DNA from 3 places in the Kosakonia sp. N21 genome. Region 1 is predicted to be linked to each of the others. Evidence: predicted binding sites of a transcription regulator. Region 1 holds the regulator's gene; each other region holds the start of a gene.
What was found. Region 1 encodes Fur, which represses iron uptake genes when iron is present. Its sites were predicted from a motif close to ATAATAATGAGAACNACTATCAA; they were not measured.
Positions count from the first base shown of each region.

Region 2: the regulator Fur is predicted to act here: its motif matches at 2,258-2,280, upstream of zupT (zinc transporter ZupT).
Region 3: the regulator Fur is predicted to act here: its motif matches at 2,261-2,283, upstream of fepD (Fe(3+)-siderophore ABC transporter permease).

Region 1 covers NZ_JBOBHR010000002.1:121,960-129,903, forward strand. Annotated here, with positions in the region: gene pgm (phosphoglucomutase (alpha-D-glucose-1,6-bisphosphate-dependent)) at 1-60, opposite strand, end outside; gene seqA (replication initiation negative regulator SeqA) at 86-640, opposite strand; gene ybfF (esterase) at 823-1,596, shown strand; gene ybfE (LexA regulated protein) at 1,732-2,013, shown strand; gene fldA (flavodoxin FldA) at 2,177-2,707, shown strand; gene fur (ferric iron uptake transcriptional regulator) at 2,996-3,442, shown strand; gene ACQ3G7_RS04385 (beta-N-acetylhexosaminidase) at 3,539-6,193, opposite strand; gene chiP (chitoporin ChiP) at 6,239-7,636, opposite strand.
Region 2 covers NZ_JBOBHR010000009.1:31,344-39,287, reverse strand. Annotated here, with positions in the region: gene ACQ3G7_RS19695 (TRAP transporter substrate-binding protein) at 8-985, opposite strand; gene ygiD (4,5-DOPA-extradiol-dioxygenase) at 1,309-2,097, opposite strand; gene zupT (zinc transporter ZupT) at 2,294-3,070, shown strand; gene ACQ3G7_RS19680 (hypothetical protein) at 3,106-3,279, opposite strand; gene ribB (3,4-dihydroxy-2-butanone-4-phosphate synthase) at 3,527-4,180, opposite strand; FMN riboswitch at 4,286-4,435, opposite strand; gene ubiK (ubiquinone biosynthesis accessory factor UbiK) at 4,558-4,854, shown strand; gene hldE (bifunctional D-glycero-beta-D-manno-heptose-7-phosphate kinase/D-glycero-beta-D-manno-heptose 1-phosphate adenylyltransferase HldE) at 4,897-6,327, opposite strand; gene glnE (bifunctional [glutamate--ammonia ligase]-adenylyl-L-tyrosine phosphorylase/[glutamate--ammonia-ligase] adenylyltransferase) at 6,374-7,944, opposite strand, start outside.
Region 3 covers NZ_JBOBHR010000002.1:267,511-275,454, reverse strand. Annotated here, with positions in the region: gene fepC (iron-enterobactin ABC transporter ATP-binding protein) at 1-256, opposite strand, end outside; gene fepG (iron-enterobactin ABC transporter permease) at 253-1,242, opposite strand; gene fepD (Fe(3+)-siderophore ABC transporter permease) at 1,242-2,246, opposite strand; gene entS (enterobactin transporter EntS) at 2,359-3,594, shown strand; gene fepB (Fe2+-enterobactin ABC transporter substrate-binding protein) at 3,615-4,574, opposite strand; gene entC (isochorismate synthase EntC) at 4,761-5,936, shown strand; gene entE ((2,3-dihydroxybenzoyl)adenylate synthase EntE) at 5,946-7,556, shown strand; gene ACQ3G7_RS05060 (isochorismatase) at 7,567-7,944, shown strand, end outside.

The DNA.
Region 1 (7,944 bases):
AGCGACGTTAATCAAATCACTCTGTTGTGCAGGTTGCCCCGCACGTGGATGGTTTGCCATTGCCTGGTCCTTTCAATGCAAGGATTTAAATTGTGCCGCAAACTTTTTCAATCAATTCCGCAGGGAACTGCATCGACTGCATGATGTGCTCGATCATGCTGCATTTACGACCCGTATTGGTGTTGGTGATGACCCAGTAAGGGGTGTTCGGCACCTGTTTCGGCTTGGTCTGGTTGCCGCTCTGCAACAACGTTTGCTCATTCGCAGCAAAGTATACGCGCGTGCGCCCGTGCAGAGACTCGGTGGATTCCGTAAACCCTTTGTCATCGAGTGAATAGAGTGTAGACAGCACCAGCAGGAAACGATTAACGGCCTTTTTCTGCTCAGCGTATTCATCAGACAGCAGCAGTTCGCGGACGGCACGAACTTTGTCTTTGGCGGTGTTCGCCGGTTTAACCCCGTCAACGGTACTGACAGTACGCGTCTCTTTTACCGGCGTGAGGGAAGCGGCAGGTGGTGACTGTGACACGGCGGAAAATTTCAGCATGCGCCGTAAAATGTCGGATGCGCTCTCGCCAATATGCTTCGTGTGGCTGGCGATATAGGAGTAGAGCTCATCATCAACTTCGATCGTTTTCATCTTAATCCAGTGCGGTATCTTATCTGAATACAAGTGTTGGGATTATAAAGTGAAATCTCAACAGCGGATAGCGTCAAACCAGGGTCGCAGCAAAACTCAGAGTAATTCTGAACCTTGCAGCAGGGCGGCAGAATGTTCAACATAATAACCTAACCCGATAGAGTGAAAAAAAGAACTTTGCCATGAAATTGAATACGCGCGCGCAATCTGCGCAACAACCGCACAACAATTCTCCGGTCGTCCTTGTTCACGGCCTGTTTGGCAGTCTGGACAACCTCGGCGTGCTTGCCCGCGACCTGACGCAGGACCACGACGTGCTGCAAGTGGATATGCGCAACCACGGCCTTTCTCCCCGCTCGCCGGAGATGAACTACCCGGCGATGGCGCAGGATCTGCTGGACACGCTTGATGCCCACGACATCGGAAAAGCGACCTTTATCGGTCACTCCATGGGCGGTAAAGCCGTCATGGCGCTCACCGCGCTGGCACCTGAGCGCATCGACCAACTGGTGGCGATTGATATCGCGCCGGTGGATTACAACGTGCGCCGCCACGATGAGATTTTCGCCGCCATCAACGCCGTGAGCCACGCACACGCCGCCACACGCCAACAAGCCGCCGCGCTAATGCGCGAAGAGATAAAAGAAGAAGGCGTGATCCAGTTTCTGCTGAAATCATTTGTCGACGGCGACTGGCGCTTTAATGTCCCGGTATTGTGGGATCAGTATGCGCACATCGTTGGTTGGGAAAATGTCCCGGCATGGGATAAGCCTGCACTGTTCGTGCGCGGCGGTAACTCGCCGTATGTGACGGAAGCATACCGTGACGCCCTGCTGGCGCAATTTCCGCAAGCGCGGGCGCATGTGATAGCTGGAGCGGGCCACTGGGTGCACGCAGAGAAACCGGAAGCGGTCATGCGCGCTATCCGTCGTTATCTCTCTGAAAAGGCAAACTGATTAAAAAGACGGCGACCGGTCGTTTGAACGCGCCCGGTCGTTGGCGCGCCCGTTGCGCTGATGTATGATGGCGCGCTATTCAGCCCGGGGCAACGTCCCGATTGCTTGTCTTTCCCGTAGTATGCTGCTTAAACCATGGCTAAAGAACAAACGGACCGTACGACACTAGATCTGTTCGCGAATGAGCGTCGTCCGGGACGACCCAAGACCAACCCGCTCGCGCGCGATGAACAGTTGCGCATCAACAAACGTAACCAGCTAAAACGCGATAAAGTTCGCGGGCTCAAACGCGTTGAATTGAAACTGAATGTTGAAGCGGTAGATGCGTTAAACGAGCTGGCGGATGCCCGTGAAATGAGCCGTAGCGAGCTTATTGAAGAAATGCTGCTGGCCCAGCTCAACGCCTTACGCGGATAGCGAATCCTCCGAATCACCGCTTTTACGCCTTTTTTCGTGTGTCATAGAGTGCAGTCCGGCGCGATAGCTGTTTCCGCGCGCTTCCCTGTTCTGCTATGATTGCCCTTATCTGTGGGCTAAACGCCACCACCATCTCATTAAGTTTCAAGAGGTTATTTTACTCATGGCAATTACAGGCATTTTCTTCGGCAGCGATACCGGCAACACCGAAAATATCGCGAAAATGATTCAAAAACAGCTTGGTAAAGACGTTGCCGATGTTCATGACATTGCCAAGAGCAGCAAAGAAGATCTCGAAGGCTATGACATTCTGCTGCTCGGCATCCCAACCTGGTATTATGGCGAAGCGCAGTGCGACTGGGATGACTTTTTCCCGACGCTGGAAGAAGTGGATTTCAACGGTAAGTTAGTCGCCCTGTTCGGCTGTGGCGACCAGGAAGATTACGCAGAATATTTCTGTGATGCGCTGGGGACTATCCGCGACATCATTGAACCGCGCGGCGCCACCATCGTGGGCCACTGGCCGACTGCTGGCTACCATTTTGAAGCGTCTAAAGGCCTGGTGGATGATGATCACTTTGTGGGTCTGGCGATTGATGAAGATCGTCAGCCGGAACTGACCGCAGAACGCGTGCAGAAATGGGTTAAGCAGGTTTCGGAAGAGCTGCACCTGGACGACATCATTAATGCCTGATGTTTACGGCGCAGCCTGTGGGTTGCGCCGTATTAATAGGTACAAGCGATGGAAATAATTGCTACAAATTTTTAACTTTTTTATTCATCACTGTACAATAAGCCCTGCTAAACTTGGGCTGCCGCACGGGACTTTGTCGGCGACACCACGTTTTATAAGCTTACTTTACTTGAGGGCTTGCAGTTTTCATTTAGGCATGGCAGTTCTATAATGAGACGCATTATCCCAGGTGCATTCCTATAACTTCCGCTAAGGAAGTGAATCGTATAGCAACAGGACAGATTCCGCATGACTGACAACAATACCGCATTAAAGAAGGCCGGCCTGAAAGTCACGCTTCCTCGGTTAAAAATCCTGGAAGTTCTTCAGGAGCCGGATAACCATCATGTCAGTGCGGAAGATTTATACAAGCGACTGATCGACATGGGCGAAGAGATCGGCCTGGCTACGGTTTACCGTGTATTGAACCAGTTCGATGACGCCGGCATTGTGACCCGTCATAACTTCGAAGGCGGCAAGTCCGTTTTTGAACTGACCCAGCAACATCACCACGATCACCTGATTTGCCTCGATTGCGGCAAAGTGATCGAATTCAGTGATGATTCTATTGAAGCGCGTCAGCGTGAAATCGCCGCCAAACACGGCATTCGTCTGACGAACCACAGTCTCTACCTGTATGGCCACTGCGCTGAAGGTGACTGCCGCGAAGATGAAAGCGCGCACGACGCGAAATAATCCATTCTGATATGCAAAAGCCAACCTGACGGTTGGCTTTTTTTTTAGTTGCCGGATAACAGCAGCAGGCTGCGCCCTATCCGGCTTGCATAGCAATCACGCTTTGACACTGTCCACACGACTCACGCGTTTTCCGTCCGGGCTGGCGGTGCGCACCTGCACGTCCCCACTCACCTGCGGGCGGGCGCTATCGTTATAACGCTGCCAGTGTTTGCCGCCGTCGGTAGAGTACTCCACCACCATGCCAGGGAAGCTGGTGTTGGCTTCAAGCACGCCGCCCACCACGCGAGCACCCGGCACCGGCAGGCGGTAATGAATACCCGCTTTATCCAGTTTTGCCAGCTCGCGACTGCCTAACACGTTGGCAAAGCGCGTCCAGTCTTTATCCAGAGCACGAACATCGACCATGTGCGTTTCACCGCCTTTATACTCACGCCCGGCTTTGTAGTCCTGCTCCCAGGCCGCGCGATGCCATGCGCGCTCCGCCACCGCAACCAGACGCGGATAGATCATATACTCCATCTGGTTATCAGTGCGTACCACTTCGCTCCACAACTGTGCGGAGAGGCCATACGCCCCAGGCCACGGTTTATCTGACTTCGCGGTAAAGGGGTTGCCATCCCGGTCGACCGAGGTTTCGGCGTTTTGCGGCATATTGTCCGGCGCGAAACTGAAGATCTTACGTTCGTCGCTAAAGCGCGTGCCCCAGTAATAGCCGCTCTCTTGCGGGTTCACTTCATACGGGAAATCGAGATAGACATAATCCGGGTTGGAAACGATGACGCGGAACCCTTTGTTTGCCCAGTCATTAACCGAGTCAAAACCGCCCCAGTAGAGCGTGTCCCAGAAGTTAACGTTGACATGATCGGTGGCGAATACCGACGCGTCTTTGGCATCTTTCAGACCATCCTGCCAGGCCTGCATCGTATTAATGCCGCGGGCTTTCACCTGTTTGCTGACTTCAACGCCAAAATAGCTGGAAAGATGCTCAACATCCGTCACTTTTCCGTCTTTGATCATCGCCTGACACGCCTGCGACTTCGCCCACGGTTTGTCCTGCTTGCTCTTATCGATGATGCCCTTGCCCGCCTCCGGGTTCTTCTGATCGGTGTAGCCAACGCCGAGGTAAATATTTTTTGCCTCATCGCCGCCAAAATGCCAGGTTTGCAGCGGCAGGCCCGCTTCTTTATGCATCTGCTGGATTTCACCGATCACTTTGTCGACAAAATTGCGTGACGAGTCGAGGCAAGGGTTAAGGTAGCCGGTACGGTTATAAAACTGTACCCCGGTGGTGTTGGAGGTATCCGTTGGATCCAGCAAACGGAACTGCGCCGCGGCCTGCTCGTTGCCCTCTTTCATCAGTCGATCGTAACGGGCTTCCATAGAGATAACTGCCGCACGCGCATGGGCCGGCATATCGATTTCCGGAATGACCTCAATCTGCCGGGCTTTAGCATACTTCAGGATCTCGATGTAATCCGCGCGGGTAAAGAAACCGCTCCCGTTGTTGTTGCTGTCCGGGCCAGAACCCAGTTGCGGCAACAGGCAGGTTTTTTCGCTCAGATCGTGGCAACGTTTGCTACCAATATCGGTCAGCTCCGGCAGGCCGGGGATCTCAATACGCCAGCCTTCATCATCACTGAGATGAAAGTGGAATTTATTCAGTTTGTAGGCCGCCATCTGATCCAGCAGACGCAGTACTGCGTCCTTGCTGTGGAAGTTACGACCAACATCCAACTGAATTGCGCGGTAATCAAAGCGTGGCGCATCTTTGGCGTCCAGCGCAGCAATTTTCATTGCACCTGTCGTTGGGATCAGCGACAGCAGTGATTGTAAACCGTAGAACACCCCGGCCTGATCGTAACCGGTTACTACGGCTTCTTTCGCGCCAATATGCAAGGTATAAGCGCCAGATACCGCCTCGTCGTCGTTGAAATCACGGGTCGCAATGACGCTGCGAACAGGATAGCTCCCCGCTTTCACTCCCAGCAGCGCAAAACGGCTTTTCACCGCGTCCTGCGCATCACGACTCAGCGCAGAGAGATCCAGCTTCACACCGTTGCTCAGATCGACATCCTGCCCGTGGATTTTCACCGCCTGCGGCGTAGGGACAATCTGCCCGCGCAGGGTTTGCAGGTTCAGCGTTTTTACATCACTGTTTTTCTCAAAGCGCGCTTCAGCCGTCATCAGAACGTTTTTATCATCCGCCGTGCGCTTCCACTGCTCACCCAGCGGGCTGACAAACTGCGACAACGTTTCGGTGTCGGTATTGGCAATCACTTTTGCCGTTGCCCCGTTGGAGGCCACGTACCAACGCGGGATCACATCGGTAATAAACAACTGCCAGTACTCATTGATAATCGGGATCTCTACCGACTGTTTTGCCGGAAAACCGGTGAATTTCTCCGTTGGCTCCAGCTTGTGCAGATCGCCCATAATATGGGTGACTTTAAACTGATCATTCGCAACGTTGAGGATCTGTCGGATGCTGTGAAAATAGATCGCCCAGTCTTTATCCGTCACCGCAGCGCCGTTATTGGTCAGGGTGACCACGGCTTTGTTACACGATGCCCAGTCGGCGCCCAGTTTGGCGCAATCCACACCATTCTGCGCCGCGTGGTTATCCGTAATGGCGTAGTTAAGATGAAACTGGCTGATGGCATCAACAGTACGTTGATTCGCCAGCGCCGCCGGGCTGCTTAGGATCCCCAGTATCATACTGGCCAGTATCGTTAAGCGTACGTTTTTCATGACTTATTCCTTGTATTTTGCCGGGCTCCCCCGGCAAATAACGCATCAAAAAATGGTGAATGGGGCGATAACCATAAACTTCACGTCGCGCTCATCCTGGAAGATGTTGCCGTAACCGCCGGAGTAACTCGGGATATCGGAATGGTTGTCGTACTGGGTGAAGTGCAGTTTGAACATCGTGCCTTTTGCCCGGCCATCCTGAACGGTGTAGATCGCATCCAGGCTGTAGGCAGACTCTTTCAGACGGGAGTTCGGATCGTAGTACGCGTCCGGAGTGGCCATATCGGCAGGTTTAGCATCCCAGCCGTAGGCATAAGACGCACCGACCGCAAAACCAGGTAAATTCCAGCCTTTCAGGTCATACATCGCGCCGAAGAAGATGGCCTTTTCGCCGTTGGCGTTAAAGTCGGAGCGGTTGTCCCACCACACATCCAGACGACCGTTGGAGGAAGCATAGGTTGGGGTCATACGTTGCAGGAAGTAGCCCTGTTGGCCATCGGCTTTAACCCACGTGCCTTCAAGGCGGAGATCGACCGGGCCAACTTTATAACCGAAGGTCAATGCCTGCAGCCAGGCGGCGCCATCATAGATATCATTCACACCGCCATCGCTGACTTTATCGCGGGTACCGTAGAACTGGTAGCTGGTGGTCAGCGGGTTGCCGACTACATTGAATTTGTAGCTGGCTTTGGTGAAGTACTGGTCCACATACCCTTCCGCCTGACCGAATGCGGCCTCCAGAATCAGATCGTTTTTGAAGTCATACTTCGCGCCAACGGAGTGGAGATAGTCGACTTTGGTCTTTTTATCGTTCTGATAAAATTTGTCCATTTCGATATGCCACGGCGACTTGTACTCGTTGGTCCACATGTAGGAGAAGCTCAGCGAACCCGCGTTGCCATAATCAAACACCGCGCCGGCTTCCGCCCCCTGGTAAGTCCCCGGCATAAAGCTCCAGTGCGGCGCTAATAATGTCTGCCCGGTAGGCTGAATATAACCGGCGCGTGCCCAGACCGGGCCGTATTTAAATTTCGCCGCAGCTTTATACAGGCTGACCCCGCTCTTATCTCCTGACCAGTCTTCTTTGTAGGCTTTATTGCTGGAAGAGAAGGCAATTTCATTAGGGTGTGCGCTGTCGCCATTTTCCGCCATTTCAATGGCGGTGAAGGCGGCAATATCCAGGCCGAACATATCGGCGGCATAACCCGACTGGAAATCCAGGCTGCCATTCCACGTTGAGTGCGACAGGTTGGTTTTGTATTTGCTGTCCAGAACGTCTTTACGGTCACGTTCACGCTGCCAGTAATAAATACCGCCCGTGAGCGTGGAATCATCGATAAAGCCTGCTGCATGAACGTCTGAAGATGCAACCCAACCCGACATTGCTGTGATACCGGCGATAGCCAGCGCCAGCGTACTGCGTTTGCCACTAAATGTACGCATGTGTGATTCCTTATTGACGAATAGAAAATCGCCGTGATGGCGAGAAATGAAAACACCAATCATTACAGGTAGTTATAAAATACCCCCGAAGTAACTACCGTCTTAAGAGTATTTTTCGCGACGCGAATTATCAATGCCTTTAAGTGAGCAAAATGCAAGATTATGACGAAGTGCACATAATCAGACGCATTTTGTAACAGGATGCTTAATTTTTGAGAATAACTAAAAAATACTTATATTTTCTATAGTTAACTTAACAATGATAACGGTTACAGCAGCAAAATTGTGTGCTGTTATCTTTTTTCTGA
Region 2 (7,944 bases), on a different contig from region 1:
TTAAACGCTATTGCACTTCCTGAATACGGGTAATTAAATCCTGGTGTTCTTTGCCGTATTTATCGCGAACCGACTGCGTGGCTTTATAAAAGACGGCGGTATCGATGTCGTGGAATTGAACACCTCCGGCTTTCATCGCCTCCAGCGATTTTTCATTGTAAGCTTTCCACAATTCCCGTTGTTCAACCTGGGCTTCTTTCGCCAGCTTGAGGATTAATTCCTGATCCTCTTTTTTCAACTTATCCCATTTCGGTTTAGAGAATAAAAAAAGCTCCGGAATAATAAAGTGTTTGCTCCAGGTGTAATTTTTGACAACCGGAAGATAGTTATGCGCAACAAAAGTCGGCGGGTTGTTTTCCGTGCCGTCGATCACCCCGGTCTGCATGCCGCTAAACACTTCGCTCACCCCCATCGCCACGGAGTTCGCCCCCATCGCCTTCAGCGTGTCGAGTGCGATTGGACTGCCCTGAACGCGGATCTTCATGCCTTTCAGATCCTCAGCTTTGTTTACCGGTGCTTTGGTGATTAAATTACGCGTACCGGCATCCATCCAGCCAAGAAAGATCAATCGGGATTTACTGCTGTCAGACAAACGGCCACCAATTTCCTGGCCAATCATCCCGTCGAGCACTTTATGCATATGATCTTCATCGCGGAAAATATAGGGCAGCGTAAAGACATTAATCTCAGGTAATATTGCCGCCACCGGCGTCATCGATACGCGAATAATATCAATCGCGCCAATCTGCGCCTGTTCAATCACCTGTTTTTCGTCACCTAATACACCGCCAGGAAACGTTTTAATATCCAGACGCCCGTTTGTCGCCGCGCTTAACTTCTCTCCCATATGCTTAACAGCAACAACATTGGGATAGTCGGCAGGATGAACGTCCGCTGCGCGGAAGGTCTGAGCTAAAGAGGCGTGGGAGATAAACAACAGAGCGGAACTAATACAGACTTTCAGTAAGGTTTTTGCTGAGTTCATATTTCCGTGTCTCCAGAGGGTCTGATTTTTTTTAGAAAAAAAGGGTCGACCGCGAACAAAGCGTTCGTGGTATTACGGTAAGCGTTGTTATGGGTATGTCTGAGACAGTAGACACTCTGAAGAGTAGTCACTCGGCGGGGTTATTGCGACGATGCTGTTCACAAAAAATGGCTAAATTCAGCACAGCGTTTCATTTTTGCAGTGAATCTCTTTTTATTTTCAAAAAAACGGCATTTCAGCGGCCATTTTTTGAGATCCGGCTCGTATTTCTCTACTTTCGGGATGAAAGCAAAAACAAAAATGGCGCATTACGCGCCATTCGGTTAACCGACCTGAACGGAAAGCATACTGAGGGAACCCATCTCAATGCCATCGACCGGGATCGACACCGGCTCTTTACCGTCCCACGCGCCAAGCACATACAACAGCGGCAGGAAGTGGTCCGGCGTCGGGTTCGATAACGAACCACCTTCATGGTCAAGGTAATTGACCAGCGGATGTTGCTCAGCGGGTCCCTGCCAGGTCAGGTTATCTTTCACAAAATCATTGAACGATGTCGCCCACGGGTATGGCGTGTTCTCACCATGCCAGCGCGCCGTTCGCAGGTTGTGCACAACGTTTCCGCTGGCAACCAGCATAATGCCCTCGTCACGCAACGTCGCCAGTTTACGGCCCATCTCAAGATGCCATGCCGCGGGTTTGGTGCTGTCCACGCTCAGTTGCACCATCGGGATATCCGCATGGGGGTACATTTTAATCAACACACCCCATGAGCCGTGGTCGAAACCCCAGGCTTCTTTGTCGAGTACCACCGGCACCGGCGCCAGCAGGTCAACCAAATGCTGCGCTAACTCCGGTGAACCCGGCGCAGGATAATGCGTGTCATACAGCGCCTGCGGGAAACCGCCAAAATCATGGATCGTTTTCGGTGCTTCCATCGCCGTCACGCCCGTGCCGCGCGTAAACCAGTGTGCGGATACCACCACAATCGCTTTCGGGCGCGGCAGTGTTTCGCCCAGTTGCCCCCAGGCGCGGGTATAAATGTTATCTTCAAGAACATTCATTGGGCTACCGTGGCCCAAAAACAGCGCTGGCATACGTGGTGCTGACATGGTGATATCCTTACAGAGTGTGACAATTTGATGGCACTACATTACGCCTTTTCAGTAGACGAAGAACTCTGATAACCATGATGAAGATCTTCAGTAATTTTGAATGTAAGGAATGCGTAAAGATGGCGTGCCCGCCTCGCTTTTCGCAGCATGAAAACATACATTAATGAGAATCATTATCATAAAGGAGTTATGCATGTCAGCGCCCCTGATCCTGACCTTACTGGCAGGTGCCGCCACCTTTATTGGCGCGATCCTCGGCGTGTTAGGCCAGAAGCCTTCTAACCGTGTACTGGCGTTTTCGCTTGGCTTTGCCGCCGGAATTATGCTGCTCATCTCGCTGATGGAGATGCTTCCCGCCGCGCTGGCAACAGAAAATATGTCGCCAATGCTGGGTTATGGCATGTTCGTGGTCGGATTGCTGGGCTACTTTGCGCTGGATCGCATGCTGCCTCATGCCCACCCACAGGACTTAATGCAGGGGACACAACACAGCTTCCCGCGTGGCATTCGTCGTACCGCCATTCTGCTGACACTCGGCATCAGCCTGCATAACTTTCCGGAAGGGATCGCCACTTACGTGACCGCCAGCAACGATCTGGAGTTGGGGCTCGGCATCGCTTTTGCGGTGGCATTACACAATATTCCTGAAGGACTTGCGGTTGCCGGCCCGGTCTACGCCGCCACGGGTTCCAAACGTACCGCCATCTTCTGGGCCGGGATTTCAGGCCTGGCGGAAATTATCGGCGGCGTGCTGGCGTGGTTGATCCTCGGTAGCCTGGTGTCACCGGTGGTGATGGCTGCGATCATGGCCGCCGTGGCGGGGATTATGGTTGCGCTTTCGGTAGATGAACTCATGCCGCTGGCAAAAGAAATAGACCCGAATAACAACCCGAGCTACGGCGTATTGTGTGGTATGTCTGTGATGGGATTAAGTCTGGTCGCCCTGCAGGCGATGGGAATTGGCGGTTAAACCGACCGCCTGACCGTCGTGGACGGGTAGCGCTGCTACTCGCCCTGCCTGGTGCCGCTGATTTTCTTCAACTCATCAAGCACACGCTGATAAGCCTTGTACAGCGCCTCGCGGTCGTGACGACAGGCTTTATTGTTGCGTTTAAGCGCATGAATATACACAACGATGACCAGGACAATAAGCAGTAGCCAATACCAGGAAATAAACATCGCGACTCCATGAATATATTTGGCAAAAAATACGACGCAGAATCATTAAAAATCTTTTTAATTTAATGGATTAGATAAATTCAAACCCATTATTCACCGCAAGTAAAATCGTTACCACTTTATAAGTAGAGGCATAAGATTTCAACGTGTGAGTATGAGAAGTGCAACAAAGTTTGATACAGGACAGGCAAAAAAAATCCGAAGCCAGCGACTTCGGATTTTTTATCTTTATCGTTAACAGCAACGATTAGCTGGCTTTGCGCTCATGCTCCTGGCGGTAGGCCACCAGGTCTTCAATAGTCACAACCGCCATATTGTGTTGCTTAGCAAACTCGATGCACTCCGGCGCACGCGCCATTGAGCCATCGTCATTGGTTAATTCACACAGCACACCCGCAGGTTTAAAACCAGCCAGCGTGACTAAATCGATAGTGGCTTCAGTATGGCCGCCGCGGGTCAGAACACCACCCGGCTGCGCACGCAGTGGGAAAACGTGACCAGGACGGTTCAGGTCGGACGGTTTAGCGCCATCGGCAATCGCCGCGCGAACGGTAGTAACACGGTCAGCAGCGGAAACACCGGTGGTGACGCCGTGAGCGGCTTCGATAGTGACGGTAAAACCGGTGCCGTAGGCGCTGGTGTTGTTCTCGACCATCATTGGCAGATCGAGTTGTTTACGGCGTTCGTCAGTCAGGCACAAACAAACAATCCCGCTACCGTGACGGATAGTCAGCGCCATCTGCTCAACGGTCATGGTTTCGGCGGCGAAAATCATATCACCTTCGTTTTCACGGTCCTCGTCATCGAGCACCATCACACCACGGCCTTCGCGCAGTGCGGCGAGAGCGTTTTCAATACGTTGGAAAGGCGTGCCAAAAGAAGAAAGCAGCGTCTGATTCATGGTAAAAGACCTCAATAAAGTTATGGTTACCAGAATCAGGGCAGTCTTAGGAGTGTCGCAAAGCGGCAAAAAAATAACGCGAGCGGGCATCATGCCCGGCAGAATCGTTACTCTCTCCCATCCGGACTTTAACCGTCGGCCCCGGAATTACACCGGATCTGCTGACCTTCAGGCGTTAACCTGAAGCGCTCGCGGGCTTTCAGCATGCGCTGATTTACCGCCGGTGGGGAATTTCGCCCCGCCCTGAGAATAAGCGGAATAACTATAACGCCATTGATTACCTTCGGCAATGCATAACCTTCAAACAATTCTGGTTTATCACCTGGGGTTATCACACTACAATGACTGCATGAGCCCATCCGAGCAGGGAACCCAAAATGATTGACCCCAAAAAAATTGAACAGATTGCGCGCCAGGTTCACGAATCCATGCCAAAAGGGATCCGTGAGTTCGGGGAAGACGTTGAGAAAAAAATCCGTCAGACGCTACAGGCGCAGTTAACCCGCCTCGATCTGGTAAGCCGTGAAGAGTTTGATGTGCAAACGCAGGTGCTGCTGCGCACGCGTGAGAAGCTGGCCCTGCTGGAGCAGCGTCTTAGCGAACTGGAGAATCAGGGAAAAAACACCGAAGTGAAACCGGCGCCGGCTATTCCGCCGGTTGACGATCACGCGTAATACGAAGCGCTCTTTGCCAGGCAAAGAGCGCTATTGCAGGGTTTAATCGCCCTGTTTCTGGATTTTTTTGATGATATTGGTGGTTGAGCAACCGTCTTCAAAGTTGAGCACCAGCACTTCACCGCCGTTGGCCCAAACCTCTTCGCTGCCGGCAATCTGCTCCGGTTTGTAGTCACCGCCTTTTACCAGCAGATCCGGCAGGATCCCGGCAATCAGACGCTGCGGCGTATCTTCTTCAAACGAAACCACCCAATCCACCGCTTCCAGCGCGCTTAACACAATCATGCGCTGTTCCAGCGGGTTCACCGGGCGGGTATCACCTTTCAGGCGTCGGGTGGACGCGTCGCTATTCACCGCAACAATCAGACGATCGCCAAGTTTCCGCGCATTCGCCAGATAAGAGACGTGCCCGGCGTGCAGGATGTCGAAAACGCCATTGGTCATCACCACTTTCTCACCACGCTTACGCGCTGCCGCAACGGCCTCTTTCAGCTCGGCTTCCGTCATCACGCCAAAACCGGTTTCCGCACGACCACGCACGGCGTTCTCCAGCTCAATCGGCGTCACGGTTGAGGTGCCGAGTTTACCGACCACCACACCCGCCGCCGCGTTCGCGAAGTAGCAGGCCTCTTCCAGAGAATTGCCCGACGCCAGCGTTGCCGCCAGAACGCCGATGACCGTATCGCCCGCACCGGTCACGTCATACACTTCCTGCGCCTGGGTTGGCATATGCAGCGGCGCTTTCCCCGGTTGCAGCAATGTCATGCCCTGCTCGGAACGGGTCACCAGCAGCGCCGACAGATCATAGTCGGCGATCACTTTCATGCCACGCTCAACGATCTCCGCTTCGCTTTTGCATTTACCCGCGACGGCTTCGAACTCGGACAAGTTCGGTGTCAGCAGCGTTGCCCCGCGATAGCGTTCGAAATCAGTACCTTTCGGATCGATAAGCACCGGTACGCCCGCGTTGCGCGCCAGCGTAATCATCTGCCGGACGCTGACCAGCGCGCCTTTGGCGTAATCAGACAGCACCAGCGCGCCAATGTTGCCCAGTGCCTGGCTAATGCGATCGTGCATCGGCTGCGGATCAACACCCTCAAAACCTTCTTCAAAATCCAGACGGATCAGTTGCTGGTTGCGGGAAAGCACGCGCAGCTTGGTGATCGTTGGATGCGTCGGAACAGAAACAAAGTCGCATTTAACGTTAACGTCCGCCAGCGCCTTACTCAGCGCACGCGCCGCATCGTCAATACCGGTCAGCCCGACCAGACGCGCACTGGCGCCCAGCGATGCGATGTTCATCGCCACGTTTGCCGCGCCGCCCGGGCGCTCTTCAATCGTATCGACCTTCACCACTGGCACCGGGGCTTCCGGAGAAATGCGGCTGGTTGGGCCGTACCAGTAGCGATCCAACATCACATCACCCACTACCATGACACCGGCTTGCTCAAACTCTGGCAGCGTTACTTTCATTCCTGTCTCCTGAGAGATACAAAATTTGCGCGCGATAATACCACACTTACGCGCGGGCGCACGGTTCCACCAGCCACTTCTCCCAGCTCGCTTTGATCAGGGCGCGTTCGGCGGCAAAGCAAGAAAGCGCCACATTTCCCGGTAGCTCCTGCAACGCAAGATGGTGCAGTTCATCACGCAGCGTGGTGTAAGCGTGCGTCAACGCCAGCGCTTCCTGCTCATCCATAATGCCGTTTTGCGCAAGCCCCTCGAGGATGCGCACATTATCCGACCAGCGCGTCAGCTTCGGTTTGTCATGCGCGTATCGCAGCACCAGATACTGCGCGATAAATTCGATATCCGTAATGCCACCTTCATCGGCTTTCAGGTCGAAGCGATCTTTATGTTTGTTGCCGAGATGCGCACGCATCTTCTCGCGCATCTCGCGCACGTCGGTTTGCAACGTCTCCCCATCACGCGGGATCATCAGAATATCGCGACGAATGGCGTCAAAATCGGCAGTCAGTTGCGGATCGCCGTACACCACACGCGCGCGCGCCAGTGCCTGATGCTCCCACGTCCAGGCTTCATTTTTCTGGTAATCCGCGAACGATTCCGTCGTCGTCACCAACATACCTGCCGCACCGGATGGGCGCAGACGGGCGTCGACTTCGTAAAGGATGCCGGACGATGTGCGGGTGCTGAACAGGTGCATGACACGCTGAGCAAGACGCAGGTAAAACTGACGACCATCGATTTCACGCTCACCATCGGTCATGGCATCCGGTGGGCAATCATGTAAGAACACCAGATCGAGATCGGAGCTGTACCCCAGTTCCCAGCCACCCAGTTTACCGTAACCCACCACGGCAAAACCGCGTCCTTCACGCTCGCGCAGGTGCATCGGCTGGCCAAAGCGCGCCACCATTTGCCCCCACGCCTGCTGCACCACCGCATCGATAATCGCTTCCGCCAGCCAGGTCAGATGATCGCTGACCTTCATCACTGGCAGGGTTCCGGCAATGTCCGCCGCCGCCACGCGCAATAACTGGGCTTGTTTAAACTGGCGCACCGCTTCGAGCTGTTGCTCTTCGTCATCTTCCGGCACGCGCAACAAATATTGCCGCAGCTCATCGCGGTAAGCATTCATTGCCGTGGGCTGATACAGCGTGTTGGGATCGAGCAGTTCATCCAGCAGGATCGGATAACGCGCAAGCTGGCTGGCGACCATCGGCGATGCCGCACACAACGAAATCAGATGCTTTAGCGCACCGGGGAATTCGCTCAACAGCTCAAGATAGGTCGTTCGGGTAATAATGCCGGTCAGCAGCGGCGTCAGGCGCGACAACGGCACCGGGGCATCTTCACGCGAGCACACATCGCTGAGCAAGTGCGGCATCAAATGGTCGAGAACCTGGCGACCACGCGGTCCAATGGTGCGTTTATCAAGTTCTTTGCGAAAATCGGCAATCAACTCCAGCACGCGATGACGATCGTCATCGGAGAGGTGCGTCAGCGCAGGTGTGGTGTCATCTTCCTGCAGCGCGTCCTGCCACAGTTCGCGCCAGTGTTCAGACAGGGTATCTTCCGGCGAGTCCGTTTCATCATCGCCAATCAGCGCATTAAAGATACGTCGTA
Region 3 (7,944 bases), 150 kb from region 1:
GCAGGCCAACGCGACGCGCCACCTCTTTGCTGGCAAAACGCTGGATCTGTTCACCATCCAGATAGACATGCCCCTGCGCGGGTGTCATCAGGCGGCTTAAGGTGCGTAATAGCGTCGATTTGCCGCAGCCGTTGGGGCCAATAATGGCGGTGAAATGGCCGTCGGGAATGGCGACGTTTAACTGCTCGGCGACAATCTTTTTGCCGTAACCCAGGGTTAACGCTTCGCCGCGCAAACGGGTTTGTGTGTCGATCATTTTTTGCGGGACTCCTGAATTAACAAGGCGATAAGGTAAATACCGCCGAGACTGACGGTCACGACACCCACCGGCAACTGATACGGCGTAAAGCCTTGCTGAGCGAGCATGTCCGCCAGGAGCAATACCAGTGCGCCGCACAGCGCAGACTGGACCAATCCCCAGCGGGCAGTGGCGCTCAGGCGGCGGGCGATGTGCGGCGCCACCAGCGCGATAAACGAAATCGGCCCCGCCAGCGCGGTGGCGGCGGCGGTGAGTGCCACGGCGACCAGCATCAGCATCAGCCGGGAGCGTTCGACGCTGACGCCGAGTGCGCAGGCGCTGTCATCGCCCATCTCCAGTAAGCGCATACGCCGGGCGAGCAGGGCGGCAAAAATAAACATCAGCGCAATCAGCGGCGCGGAAGGCAGGGTCTTCGCCCAGGTCAGCCCGTTCAGCGAACCGGCATTCCACAGCCCGGCGGAGAGGGCCGTTTCCAGTGAGGCATGCAACAGCAGCCAGGTGTTAAACGCCATCAGCATCGCGCGCACGCCGATGCCGACAATGATCAAACGGAAGGTTTCAATCCCGTTGCGCCAGGCCAGCAGCCAGACCACCAGCGATGTCACTATGCCGCCCGCCATCGCCGCCAGGGCAATGGCGGTCATGTGCTGACCAAACAGCACCATCGCCACCAGCACGCCGCTCCAGGCACCGGTATTAAATCCCATCACATCCGGACTGCCTAAGGGGTTGCGCAACAGGGACTGGAAAATCGCCCCGCTGACGCCAAGGGCCGCGCCCACCAGCAGCGCCATCAACACGCGGGGTAAACGCCATTCGGTCACCACAAGCTGCATGGCGCGGGGCGCATCGCCGGTCAGGGCATCAATAACCTGCGAGAACGCCAGGGTCACGGTGCCGCTGCGCAGGCTCCACACGGCCAGCAGCAGTGCGGCGAGCGCCATCAGCAGGCAACTGGCGACCAGGCGACGGGAAGGGGCCATCATAAGCCGCCTCCGCGCGCGCGGCGCACCAGCACAATCAACACCGGCGCACCGATAAAGGCGCTGACCACGGAGACGCGTAATTCACCCGGCACAATCACCCGGCCAATCATATCGGCGAACAGCAGCAACGCCGGGGTAGCGATCAGCGTGGCCGACAGCGACCAGCGATGATCGGCGCCCACCAGCCAGCGCGCCATGTGCGGCATCATCAGGCCGATAAAGGCAATCGGGCCGACCAGCGCTGTGGCGCTACCGCACAGGACGGTAATGATCAGCAGACCGAGCAACTGTGTGCGCGCCACTTTGCTGCCCAGCGCGGTGGCCGTATCGCTGCCGAGGCTCAGGCTATTGAGCGATCGGCTCAGCATCAGCGCGGCTATTGCTGCCAGCAGTACCGGCAGCACGACAATCTTCAGGGTATGCAGGGTGCGAATATCCAGCGAGCCTGCCTGCCAGAAACGCAGCTGATCGTAGACGTCGGCATTCAGCAGCGAGATGCCGCTGGACAACCCTTCCAGCACGGCGGCCAGCGCAACGCCCGCCAGCGTGAGGCGCACCGGGCTAAGCTGCCCGCCGCCCTGGCTGCCGGTAAACGCCACCAGCAGCGATGCCGCCAGCGCGCCGCAAAACGCCAGCAGCAGTTGTTCCGTGGGGGAGGTGATGCCGATCAGCGCCGCGCCGAGCACAATGGCGAAACTGGCTCCCGCATTAACGCCCAGCAGGCCGGGGTCGGCCAGTGGGTTGCGGGTCAGCGTTTGCATCAACGCGCCAGCCAGTCCGAGCGCGCCGCCCGCAAGCAGTCCCGCCAGCGTGCGCGGCAGGCGAGCGTCTTTGATGATGATGCAGTCCGCGCTCTGGCAGACGCCGGTGAGGGCATCCATCACCACGGCGGCGGGCAGGGTTTTTGCGCCAATAAACAGGCTGAGTGCAACGGCGGCTAACAGCAATATCAATAACCCGGCAAGGGCGACAGGGCGCGCCGGGAAAGCAGAAAACGACATAAAACGTCCCAAACTTGATAATGATAGTAATTATCGTTATCGATCTTGTTTTGATATGTTAACATGCATAGCCTGCGAATGGACACAAAAAGTGCGTATTTAAGGCGTTGTAATGAAGCAACAATCCTGGCTGTTGAACCTGAGCCTGCTGCAGACGCATCCGGCTTTCCGCGCGGTATTTCTGGCGCGTTTTATCTCGATTTTATCGCTCGGGCTGCTGGGCGTGGCGGTGCCGGTGCAAATCCAGGCCATGACCCACTCCAGCTGGCAGGTGGGTCTGGCGGTGACGCTGACCGGCGGCGCAATGTTTGTTGGCCTGATGCTCGGCGGTGTGCTGGCGGATCGTTACGAACGTAAGAGACTGATTTTACTGGCGCGTTCTACCTGTGGCGTGGGTTTCATTGGCCTGTGCCTGAATGCGCTCTTGCCGGAACCGTCGCTGGCGGCCATTTATCTGCTCGGCTTGTGGGATGGTTTTTTCGGCGCGCTGGGTGTCACGGCGCTGCTGGCGGCGACGCCTGCGCTGGTCGGGCGGGAAAACCTGATGCAGGCGGGCGCGATCACCATGCTGACGGTTCGCCTCGGCTCGGTGATTTCGCCTATGTGCGGTGGTTTGCTGCTGGCCTCCGGCGGGGTGGTGTGGAACTACGGTCTGGCAGCGGCAGGCACGTTTATTACCTTGCTGCCGTTGCTCAGTTTGCCTGCGCTGCCGCCGCCTCCCCAGCCGCGCGAGCATCCGTTGAAATCGCTGCTGACGGCGCTGCAATTTTTACTGCGTAATCCGCTGATCGGCGGTATTGCGCTGCTTGGCGGGCTGCTGACGATGGCAAGCGCGGTGCGCGTGCTGTACCCGGCGCTGGCCATTGGCTGGAACATGTCGGCGGCGGAGATCGGCTTGCTGTATGCCGCACTGCCGCTGGGGGCGGCTATTGGTGCATTGACCAGCGGTAAGCTGGCGCACAGCGAGCGTCCGGGGGTGATTATGCTGATCACCACCGTCGGGGCGTTTATCGCCATTGGTTTATTCAGCCTGATGCCTTTCTGGGCGCTGGGCGTGGTGTTTCTGGCGCTGTGCGGCTGGCTGACGGCAGTAAGTTCGCTGTTGCAGTACACGCTGCTACAAACCCAGACCCCGGAAGCGATGCTCGGGCGCATAAATGGTTTATGGACGGCGCAAAACGTCACCGGCGATGCCATTGGCGCGGCGTTGTTGGGGGCGATGGGGTCGATGATGACGCCGGTCTCTTCCGCCAGTCTCAGTGGGCTGGTGCTGGCGGTCGTTGGTCTGGCGCTGGTGGGCGGGCTCAGCGAGCTGCGACGTTTTCGTCAGACGCAGCCCGCGGCGTAATCACTGCCAGCCCAACGGAATTAGCCAAACAGTGCCGACAGACGCTGCAACACGCGGGTGGCGCTGTAATAGTCGAGGCGGAACGTCTCTGCGCCCAGGGCGTAAACGCGCTTGTGTTGCACGGCAGGCAGATGCGCCAGCAGCGGGTTTGCGCTCAGGGCGTCGGCATCCTGTTGATCGCTGGCGAACAGGAACAGTGATTCACCGTTCAGCCCGGCGGCCAGGTTTTCGCCGCTCAGTTGCACGATATCGTGGCGTTTGCCCTGGCTCTGGCTGGTTTGCAGCCCGGCGGGCAGGTCAGCAAGGGTAAAGCCGAGCTGCTGCATCAGCTTGCCCTGCGCGGACTCGCGGGTCCACAGGTTTGCGCCGTGCGCCGCCGGGGTATAGACCAGCGCGCTGACCGGCTGTGGCGGCAGGGTGATATGCGCTTTTACATCCGCCAGTTGCTGATTGAACTGTGCGATGCGCGCTGCCGCCTGTTTTTCCTGACCGGTGATTTGGCCAAGTTGCGTCAGCAGCGCCTGCCAGCTTTTGTCGTCGTAGTTGATGACCAGCGTTGGCGCGATGGCGGAAAGTTGATCGTACAACGCCAGTGCGGAGTCGCCGCCGGTGGCGCTTATCAGGATCAGGTCTGGCATTTGCGCGGCGACGGCTTCGGCATTCGGTTCGCCGATGTAAATCCGCGCGACCTTACGCTGTTTCGCCACGTCGCCCCACTGGCGTAAAAAGCCCTGATCGTCGGCAAAACGGTTTTTCGGCGTGGTCGCACCGCTGGCAATGACCGGCGCGTCTATTGCCAGCAATGAACCGGTGAGGGTCACGCTGGTGGAAACAATGCGCAGTGGCTTGCTATCGAGCTGGTGTGCGCCGTGGCTGTCGCTCACCTGGCGGGGCCAGTCGGCAGCCAGCGCTGAGGATAGTCCTAAAACAAAAATGCCCAGAAACACAATGGGCTTACGGCACCAAAAGGGAAATCTCACGAGTCGCGTCCTGTTTTTGTTGAGGTTAATGCTTCTCATTTTCAATGTTGAGCGAGACGGATGCAAGAGGCAGTCGTGCGGGGGGATATTCTGCTGTTGACAGAGCGGGTCATAACTTTTTATCTTACTGCATAATAATACAAATGATAATCATTCTTAGTTCACTTATCATTGTTGGAGGATGATATGGATACGTCCCTGGCTGAGGAAATCCAGCAGTCTGTGCAGACGCTGGCCGCGGATCAGTTTTTCTTTATGTCGCCGTACCGCAGTTTTACCACGTCCGGCTGCTTTGCCCGTTTCTCTGAGCCCGCCGCAGGCGGCGATGATCGGGAGGGCGCTTTCCAGCAAAAACTGGCGCAGGCTTTTGCCAGTGCGAAAGCGAAGGGCATCGCCAGACCGGTGATGGTCGGTGCAATCCCCTTTGATACCACGCAGCCTTCCGCATTGTTTATTCCGCAATCCTGGCAGACCTTCTCCCGCCCGGCAAAACAGCGATCGGCCCGCTATTTCAACGCCGGCGAAATGCCGAACGTGAAAACGCAGACATTTATCCCGGAGCAAGACCACTTTATGCAGATGGTTGAGCGCGGTGCAGCGAAAACCGCCACGCCGGAAGTGGATAAAGTGGTGCTCTCCCGTTTGATTGATATTGCGACGGACAACAACATCGACAGCGGCGTGCTGCTGGAGCGTCTGATTGCCCAGAACCCGGCCAGCTTCAATTTCCATGTCCCGTTGCCGGATGGCGGCGCGTTGCTGGGCGCCAGCCCGGAACTGCTGCTGCGCAAAGAGGAAAACCGCTTCAGTTCACTGCCGCTGGCAGGCTCTGCACGCCGCCAGCCAGACGACATGCTCGATCGCGAAGCGGGCAATAAGCTGCTGGCCTCGGAAAAAGATCGCCACGAACATGAACTGGTGACTCAGGCGATGAAAGCGGTGCTCAAACCGCGCAGTCGTTCGCTGACGCTGCCCGACTCCCCGCAACTGGTGACCACGCCAACGTTATGGCACCTGGCAACGCCGATTGACGGTGTTGCACACGACGATGAAAACGCCTTAAGCCTCGCCTGTTTGTTGCACCCGACACCCGCGCTGAGCGGTTTCCCGCACCAGGTGGCGAAGAAACTGATCGCCGAACTGGAACCGTTCAACCGCGAACTGTTTGGCGGCATTGTCGGTTGGTGCGACGCCGAAGGAAACGGCGAGTGGGTGGTGACTATCCGCTGCGCCCGTATTCACCGTAACACCGTTCGGCTGTTTGCCGGTGCCGGGATTGTTCCCGCCTCTTCTCCGCTGTCGGAGTGGCGTGAAACCGGCGTGAAACTGACCACCATGCTGAATGCTTTTGGTTTGCATTGAGGAGCTGAGATGACCCTTCCTTTTAACCGTTGGCCGGATGAGTTTGCCCGCCGTTACCGCGAAAAAGGCTACTGGCAGGACTTGCCGTTGACCGACATTCTTACCCGTCACGCGCACAGTGATGCCACGGCGGTGATCGACGGCGACCGCGCGTACAGCTACCGCCAGGTGAATCAGCTCTCGGATAACCTGGCCTGCTCGCTGCAGACGCTGGGCATCAAACGCGGGGAAACTGCGCTGGTGCAACTGGGGAATGTGGCGGAGTTTTACATCACCTTTTTTGCGTTGCTGAAAATCGGCGTCGCGCCAGTGAATGCCCTGTTCAGCCACCAGCGCAACGAACTGAACGCTTACGCCACGCAGCTTAAGCCGGTATTACTGATTGCCGATCGTGAACATATGCTGTTTGCCGGTGATGACTTTGTCACCACCTTTGTGGCGGAACACGACACGCTGCGCGCCGTGTTGCTGCGCGGCGATAAGGGTGAACACGCGCTGGACGCGGCGATTGCCCGCCCGGCGGAGAGCTTTATTACCACGCCGACGCCCGCCGATGAAGTGGCATTCTTCCAGCTCTCTGGCGGTAGCACCGGCACGCCGAAGCTGATCCCCCGTACACATAACGATTACTACTACAGCATTGTGCGCAGCAACGAGGTGTGCGGGTTTACCGCTGACACCCGCTATTTGTGCGCATTGCCTGCGGCGCATAACTACCCGATGAGTTCTCCTGGCGCGCTGGGTGTGTTCCTGGCGCACGGTTGCGTGGTGCTGGCCGCCGATCCGAGCGCGACGCTGTGCTTCCCGCTGATTGAAAAACACTGCATTAACGTCACTGCGCTGGTGCCGCCCGCGGTCAGCCTGTGGCTACAGGCGATTCAGGAGTGGGGCAGCAATGCCCAACTGGCGTCGTTGCGACTGTTGCAGGTGGGCGGCGCACGGCTGTCGACCACGCTGGCAGCGCGGATCCCGGCGGAGATTGGCTGCCAGTTGCAGCAAGTGTTCGGTATGGCGGAAGGGCTGGTGAACTACACCCGGCTGGACGATCCGCTGGAGCGCATTACCCATACCCAGGGCCGCCCGATGTGCCCGGACGACGAAGTCTGGGTGGCGGATGAAAACGGTAACCCGCTGCCTGCAGGGCAGGTAGGGCGTCTGATGACGCGCGGACCGTACACCTTCCGCGGCTACTTTAACAGCCCGGAACATAATGCCAGCGCCTTTGATGAAAACGGCTTTTATAGCTCCGGCGATCTGATTGCCATTGATGAGCAGGGCTATATCACCGTGCAGGGGCGTGAAAAAGATCAGATCAACCGCGGCGGCGAGAAGATTGCTGCCGAGGAGATCGAAAACCTGTTGCTGCGCCATGAGGCCGTGATCCACGCGGCACTGGTTAGCATGGAAGACAGCCTGCTCGGCGAAAAGAGCTGCGCCTGGTTGGTGACGAAAACGCCGTTGCGCGCGGTGGCGGTTCGTCGGTTCCTGCGTGAGCAAGGGGTAGCGGAATTCAAACTGCCGGATCGCGTGGAGTGCCTTGAGGCGCTGCCGCTGACGCCGGTCGGCAAGGTGGATAAAAAACAATTACGCCAGTGGTTAGCACAGCGTACACCGGCGTAAAGGAGAGAAGATGGCGATTCCAAAATTACAGGGCTACGCACTGCCAGTGGCAGCCGATATCCCGGAAAACAAAGTCAGCTGGGCGTTTGAACCTGAACGCGCCGCGCTGCTGATCCACGATATGCAGGAGTACTTTGTTAACTTCTGGGGCGATAACTGCCCGATGATGCAGCAAGTGGTGGCGAACATCGCCGCCCTGCGTCGCTACTGCAAACAGCACCATATTCCGGTCTATTACACGGCGCAGCCGAAAGAGCAGAGTGATGAAGATCGCGCGCTGCTGAATGACATGTGGGGGCCGGGACTGACCCGCTCGCCGGAGCAACAGCGAATCGTGGCGGAACTGACGCCCGATGATGCCGATACCGTACTGGTCAAATGGCGCTAC